3 regions of the Mesorhizobium sp. KR2-14 genome follow, and region 2 is predicted to be linked to each of the others. Evidence: predicted binding sites of a transcription regulator. Region 2 holds the regulator's gene; each other region holds the start of a gene.
What was found. The regulator LexA, encoded in region 2, represses DNA repair genes until DNA is damaged. The targets are predictions, from matches to a motif close to TGTTCNNNNTGTGTTCNG.
Positions count from the first base shown of each region.

Region 1 (2,266 bases), on a different contig from region 2:
ACCGCCACATGCCCTGCAATTTCGTGGAGATCATGCCGCGCCTGGACGAGCACCTGAAGCGCGGCGGCAAGTCGGCCTGAGCCGGCCGTCCTTCAAACCGGCATCGCCACGCGGATCTCTGCCCGAAGGCGCTTCGTGGCCAGGCCGCGCGCCAGCGCCTCGGATGTCGTGGCCCGGCGTGAGAGCGGATGCGCCTGCGCCTTGCGGATCAGCAGTCCCTCCGTCAGCGCTCGCTCGCGCGCAAACAGTTTTCTGAACAGGGGCAACCTGTCGGCAGGCGAACGCGCGAACCGTGCCGGCATCGCCATCATTTCCATGTGATGCTCGACCGCCTCGGTCCAGCCGTCCACCAGCCGCGCGCCGGGCTCCAGCAGCAGCAGCCAATCGCTTTTTGCCTGCACGATGCCAGCGGCGATGCCGCCTTCGGCAAGAAAATGGCAGCCGGTCTGCTCCGCCACCTGCCGCGTCTGGTCGGTTGACCCGAGGTCGCAGACAATCACCTCGCGCACCATGCCCACCACGGCCGCGCCGACCAGCGACGACAGCGTGCGCGCAAGCGCTTCCTCATTGTTCCTGGTTTCGATCAGGACGCTCAGCATCGCCCTCGCCTATCCCAAACCGCGCCCAATTGCCATTGCCTTATACCGTCGCCCTCGACGCTAGCGATTGGCGCCGCCCGCCCCACCTCGTCATCCTCGGGCCGAAGCACGAACGATAGCGAAGTGCGCAGGTCCCGGGGACCCATGCCGGTCGGCCAAAGCTGCCGCTGCGGCGCAGGAAGCTATCGCTCAAAAAGTTCTTGCTTTGTTCTCTTTCCGGTAATAGGAATAGTTTCATGAACGGCAAGAGTCGCCGGCCACCTCTGGAGACGAGCGGAATGGAACCGATCGCGCGCGCTGATGCTGCGGCTTTCAGGGACGGAGGTTCCGCGATGGCCAATGCGGTGATCGAGGATAGCGGCATCCGCATCAACGCCGAGCGTCGACGCGGCCGCGCCGCCGGCATCAATCCAACCGGCCGCTTCGAACCGGTGACCCGCCACGTCTTCGACGACGGCTGGGACACCATCGAAGAATTGCCCCCGTTCAAGACCGAGGTGCAGACCGAACGGCCGCGCACCATCATCACCCGCAACAGCTCGCCCGACATTTCCTTCGACCGCTCGATAAATCCCTATCGCGGCTGCGAGCATGGCTGCGTCTACTGTTTCGCGCGGCCCACCCACAGCTATATGGGCATGTCGCCGGGGCTTGATTTCGAGTCGAAGCTGTTCGCCAAGCCCGATGCGGCGAAGCTTCTCGACAAGGAACTGTCGAAGCCTGGCTATCAGCCGCGCACCATCGCCATCGGCACCAATACCGATCCCTACCAGCCGATCGAGAAGCAATGGCGCATCATGCGCGAGATCCTCGAGGTTCTCGAGGCGCGCAAGCATCCGGTCGGCATCGTTACCAAGTCGGCGCTGGTCGTGCGCGACATTGATATCCTGTCGCGCATGGCCGAGCAGGGTCTCGCCAAGGTGGCGCTTTCGGTGACGACGCTCGACCGCGTGATCGCCCGTACCATGGAGCCGCGCGCAGCCACCCCTACCCGCAGGCTGGAAGCGATCCGCCAGCTCAGCGATGCCGGCATTCCGGTCGGCGTCATGGTGGCGCCGATCGTTCCGGGCCTCACCGACCCGGAGATCGAACGCATTCTGGATTCGGCGTATGCGGCCGGGGCGCGCGAGGCGGGCTATGTCATCCTGCGCCTTCCGCTGGAAGTCAGCCCGATCTTCAAGGACTGGCTGCTGCGCCACTATCCCGACCGCTACCGCCACGTCATGTCGCTGATCCGCTCGATGCGCGACGGCAAGGATTACGACGCCGAATGGGGCAAGCGCATGAAGGGCACTGGCCCCTATGCCTGGCAGATCGGGCGGCGCTTCGAGATAACCGCGCGCAGGCTCGGCCTGAACCTTCGGAAGACCCAGCTTCGGACAGACCTCTTCGTGGCCGGTGAAAAGCAGTACGAGCAGCTCATGCTGTTCTGACCAGGCCGGCGGGCCGCTGCAGCGGCCCTTCCGGCAGTGCATCCCGTTCGGCCTGACCCAACTGCCGACGGTGTCCTTCCCGGCTTCCGCCCCGAACCCGGAAGGACTTGCGGAGAATCGGGCCGGATGCGAGCATCGCCGCACCATGGCTCGCCAGCGTCCCGATTCTCCGCCCCTCTTCGAAATCGTCGATCGTCCCGATTTCTCCGTCGAAAGTCGCGCCATCGCGCGCGG
Region 1 covers NZ_JBDZDR010000002.1:451,073-453,338, reverse strand. Annotated here, with positions in the region: gene moaB (molybdenum cofactor biosynthesis protein B) at 1-80, shown strand, start outside; gene ABLE86_RS06690 (glycosyltransferase) at 93-599, opposite strand; gene ABLE86_RS06685 (PA0069 family radical SAM protein) at 878-2,032, shown strand; gene ABLE86_RS06680 (ribonuclease HII) at 2,178-2,266, shown strand, end outside.
Region 1: ABLE86_RS06685 (PA0069 family radical SAM protein) is a predicted target of LexA. The motif match lies at 795-812, and genes of this name have one in related genera.

Region 2 (2,266 bases):
TGCGCCCCGGCAAGCCGCTGATGTTCGGCCGGCGCGGCCGCACGCGTTTCCTGGGCCTGCCCGGCAATCCCGTCGCCAGCCTCGTGTGCTCGCATCTTTTCCTGAAGCCGCTTCTGTCGCGGCTTGCCGGCCGTCCCTTCGAACCCGACCTGCGCCAGGCCGTTCTCGGCAAACCGATGGCGGCGAACGGCCGCCGGCAGGACTTCGTGCGGGCGGTGTTGCGAGAAGGGCATGACGGCCCGGTGGCGACGCCCTTCGAAGTGCAGGATTCGTCCATGCTGAGGACATTCGCGGAAGCCAATGCGCTGATCATCCGCGATCCCTTCGCCCCGGCAGCGCCGGCCGGCGCCCCTTGCACGGTTCTGAAGCTGCGCTGACTGCGCGCGGCTTCCCACGGTCTACACCGCAATGGATGCCGCCCTCCGGAAGCCGGTCGCGGCGCGATTGAGGCTTGGTGCGCAAAAGGCGGAAATTGCGCGGAACCAACCCCTTGCGCCGCTTTGCTGCAGCAAGGTGGCAAAGGTGGAGCGGAGCACGCCAATATCTCAGCCGGCAACCGATTTGCGCGTCTTCATGGAAATTTAAACAGTTGCAGAACACAACTGGAACAGATAGTGTTTGTTCTGGTTTTGTTTTGGGGGTCGATTCTCCCCGGGGGGCTGGCCATGCTGACGCGCAAACAACACGAGTTGCTTCTCTTCATTCACGAGCGGCTGAAGGAATCCGGCATACCGCCTTCCTTTGACGAAATGAAGGACGCGCTGGACCTTGCTTCCAAATCCGGCATCCACCGGCTGATCACCGCACTGGAAGAGCGCGGCTTTATTCGCCGGCTGCCCAACCGGGCGCGCGCGCTTGAAGTGCTGCGCCTGCCCGATTCCATTGCCCCCGGCCTCACGCCTCGCACCAGGTTCTCGCCCAGTGTGATCGAAGGCAGCCTCGGCCGCCGCGCCGCCCCGGAGCCGGCTCGCGCGCCTCTGGCCAGCAACGACGAATCCGGGACGGCGATCTCGATCCCGGTTATGGGCCGCATTGCCGCCGGCGTGCCCATCGACGCAATCCAGCACAAGACCCATTCCATCACGGTGCCGCCAGAGATGATTTCCGGTGGCGAGCACTATGCGCTCGAGGTCAAGGGCGACTCCATGATCGAGGCCGGCATTTTCGATGGCGATACGGTCATCATCCGCAACGCCAATACGGCCAATCCCGGCGAGATCGTGGTGGCACTGGTGGACGACGAGGAAGCGACCTTGAAGCGCTTCCGTCGCAAGGGGGCGTCGATCGCGCTCGAGGCTGCGAACCCGGCCTATGAGACGCGCATTTTCGGACCTGATCGGGTGAAAGTCCAAGGCAGGCTGGTTGGGCTGATCCGCCGCTATTGAACCGGAGCCGGCGGGCACCGAGCTCAGCTCAGTCTTCGGCGTGGTGCGGTGGCGGCGTCCGTGCGTTTTGCGATGATCCACGCGGTTCGGCTGACTTGGCCTCCGACTTTTTGACGTAGGGCGCCAAGCCTCGTGCCTCGCGCGAAAACTGGCGATGGGCATGCCATGGCCGATATGGCTCGCCCACCGCGTAGTGAACTTCCGCGCCTTGGCTGCCCACCTCGCCGCCACCAAGATTGACGACGGCGCTGCCGAATTTCGCCAGATCGCGCTTGGTGATGACCAGCATCCCCTCACGCCGACAGATGTTTTTGGCGGTGGCGTCGTCGACGACAATCACGGCGGCATATTCGCAGACGGGACGCGCGATTGCCGGGTTTGCCGCGTGAACTACAATCGCGCCGGAGGGATGCACGGCAACGCAGAGGCTGTCGTGGCAGTCGAAGCCTGAGCTTGGCGCTTCATCTTGCCCCGTTTCGGCTTTTGGTAGCGCCGGCGGCTGCGTTCGGATTTTCGGCGGCGCAATGCCCTCGCCTTCGACTTCCGCGCCTGAAATATCGCGATCCGTAACTGCAGCCTGGTTGCTCAGCTTCTGCGCAGTGCGCGACCTTCCCTTGCCGGCGCTTCTTTTCGAAGTGGTGTTGACCGGGCTGACGAGTTCCTCGGCCCGTACCGCCCGTTTCCAGTTTTCGATGGTAAAGGCGTTCGGCCTTGCTCTGTTGACCGCAAGTTTCCCACCGCCGAGCGGCACCGCAACGAGCCGTCCGTCTTCGGAAACGAAAACGTCGGGCGTGCGAACATCGGTCAGCGTCAGCGCGCCGGCAAGTACAGCCGGCACCGCCAGCAGCCGCAGCCAGGTCGAGGCCATGCAGGCAAACACC
Region 2 covers NZ_JBDZDR010000001.1:73,816-76,081, forward strand. Annotated here, with positions in the region: gene glp (gephyrin-like molybdotransferase Glp) at 1-377, shown strand, start outside; gene lexA (transcriptional repressor LexA) at 666-1,385, shown strand; gene ABLE86_RS00345 (ComEC/Rec2 family competence protein) at 1,414-2,266, opposite strand, start outside.

Region 3 (2,266 bases), on a different contig from region 2:
TCATTCGAATTCAGGAACAGGCCGCCCTGTATCCCTCCGGCCTTCCTCGATCGCACGCATGAATTCGGCGTGCTCCTCGTCGTTCATCAATGAATCCGCTTCGACGAAAATGCTTCTGATCGCGTCATAGGCATTTTGCTTGGGTTGTGTCTCAGCGTTGACGTCTTCAAGGAGGCTCTTTCGCAGACGCGCTTTCGCCTCCTCGGAAAGGCTACGGCCGTTCTGCTCGGCCTTCTTTGCCAGATCGGCTTTCAAGGCGTCCGGCATGTTTCTGATCAACAGATCGCTCACATGCGCCTCCATAGCTTGATATCGACGATATCAGCCAAGCTGCGAGCCCGCAATCTACAACCGAAACAGGCTCAAAGCCCGGGTGTTACCCCACCATGCGGCTCGGCGGGCGGTCCTTGGCCAGCTTCTTGAACTTGCGCATCACCATGTCGCGCTTCAGCTTGGAGATATGGTCGATGAACAGCACGCCGTTCAGGTGGTCGATTTCGTGCTGCAGGCAGGTGGCCAAGAGCCCCTCGGCCACGATCTCCTGCTGCTTGCCCTCGCGATCGAGGAATTTCGCGCGCACCGTGGCCGGCCGCTCGACCTCGGCGTAATAGTCCGGGATCGACAGGCAGCCTTCCTCGTACAGCGAGCGCTCGTCCGAGCCGTGCAGGATCTCGGGGTTGACGACGACCATCGGTGCCGGCGGCTCGCCTTCCTTGGCCAGGTCAATCACCAGCATGCGCAGCGGAATGCCGATCTGGATCGCCGCGAGGCCGATGCCCGGCGCGTCGTACATCGTCTCCAGCATGTCGTCGGCCAGCTTGCGCAGCTCTTCGTCCACGCGCTCTACGGGCTTGGAAACCTGGCGCAGGACAGGATCGGGAAGGATGATCAGCGGCTTTATCGTCATGCGCTTCACCTAAGACCTCGCACAAAAAGCGTCAACTGCCGACCCTGCAAATGTTCTTGTTTTGATCTTTCCTCAGGCGCCGAATCGCGTATCTTGCGGCGATGAGCGATCTGCCCGCCCTTCTTTCGCAGCCGGCCCTTCGGCTTGGCGCCAGCGCATTCACGCTTGGCCAGGCCTTGGGTCTTGTCGGCGTCTTCATGGCCGCGCTGCTTTCCATGTTGGCGCTCGCGCTGTGGCGCTCTTCACGTTCGCGGGCGCTCGCAGCCGCCGAGGCCGAGGCGCGCATGGGCGCCATCCTGCGGGCGCAGGCCGAGATGCAGGGCCGCATGGGCGCCATGGCCGAACTGTTCGGCGCACGGCAGGCCGAGCTCACCCAGTCGCTCAGCCAGCGGCTGGACGCAATGACCGGCCGCCTCGGCCAGACCATGACCGAGCAGACGAAATCCACTCACGAAAGTCTGGCCAAACTGCAGGAGCGGCTCGCCGTCATCGACACGGCGCAGAACAACATCCAGTCGCTCGCCGGCCAGGTGGTGCAGCTTCAGGCGATCTTGTCCAACAAGCAGACACGCGGCGCCTTCGGCCAGTCGCGCATGGAGGCGATCGTCGCCGACGGGCTGCCCCACGGCGGCTACCAGTTCCAGGCCACGCTTTCCAATGGCAGCCGGCCCGATTGTGTGGTCAAGATGCCCAATGGCGCCCCGGCGCTGGTCATCGACGCCAAGTTCCCGCTGGAGGCGTGGAACGCCATCCGCGCCGCCGAAGGCCCTGACGCGCAAAAGCTCGCCGCCCAGGCCTTCCGCCGCGATGTCGAGGTCCATATCCGCGACATATCCGAAAAATACCTGATCGCTGGCGAGACGCAGGACACGGCCTTCATGTTCGTGCCCTCCGAATCCGTATTCAGCGAGATCCACGAGAATTTCGAGGCGCTGGTGCACCGAGCGCATAAGGCGCGCGTTGTCATCGTTTCGCCCTCGCTGCTCATGCTATCCATCCAGGTCATCCAGGCGATCCTGAAGGATGCGCGCATGCGCGAGCAGGCACACCTGATCCAGGGCGAGGTGATCCGGCTGATGGAGGACGTCTCGCGGCTGGACGAGCGGGTGCGCAAGCTGCAGGGCCATTTCGGCCAGGCCGCCAAGGATATCGACGATATCCTCATCTCCACCGGCAAGATCACCCGGCGCGGCGCGAAAATCGAAACTCTGGAACTCGGCGACGACACCGCCGCCGGCGGCGAGCAGGCCAGCCCGCCCACGCGCAAGGAGGCTGCCGCACCGCGCATGGCCGATTCCCGGACCGGGCAGTTGCGGCTGATGGTGATGGACGGCGAAGAGGGATAGAGCCACTTCGTCC
Region 3 covers NZ_JBDZDR010000003.1:617,222-619,487, reverse strand. Annotated here, with positions in the region: gene ABLE86_RS11975 (TraY domain-containing protein) at 1-291, opposite strand; gene def (peptide deformylase) at 377-907, opposite strand; gene ABLE86_RS11965 (DNA recombination protein RmuC) at 1,009-2,253, shown strand.
Region 3: ABLE86_RS11965 (DNA recombination protein RmuC) is a predicted target of LexA. The motif match lies at 959-976, and genes of this name have one in related genera.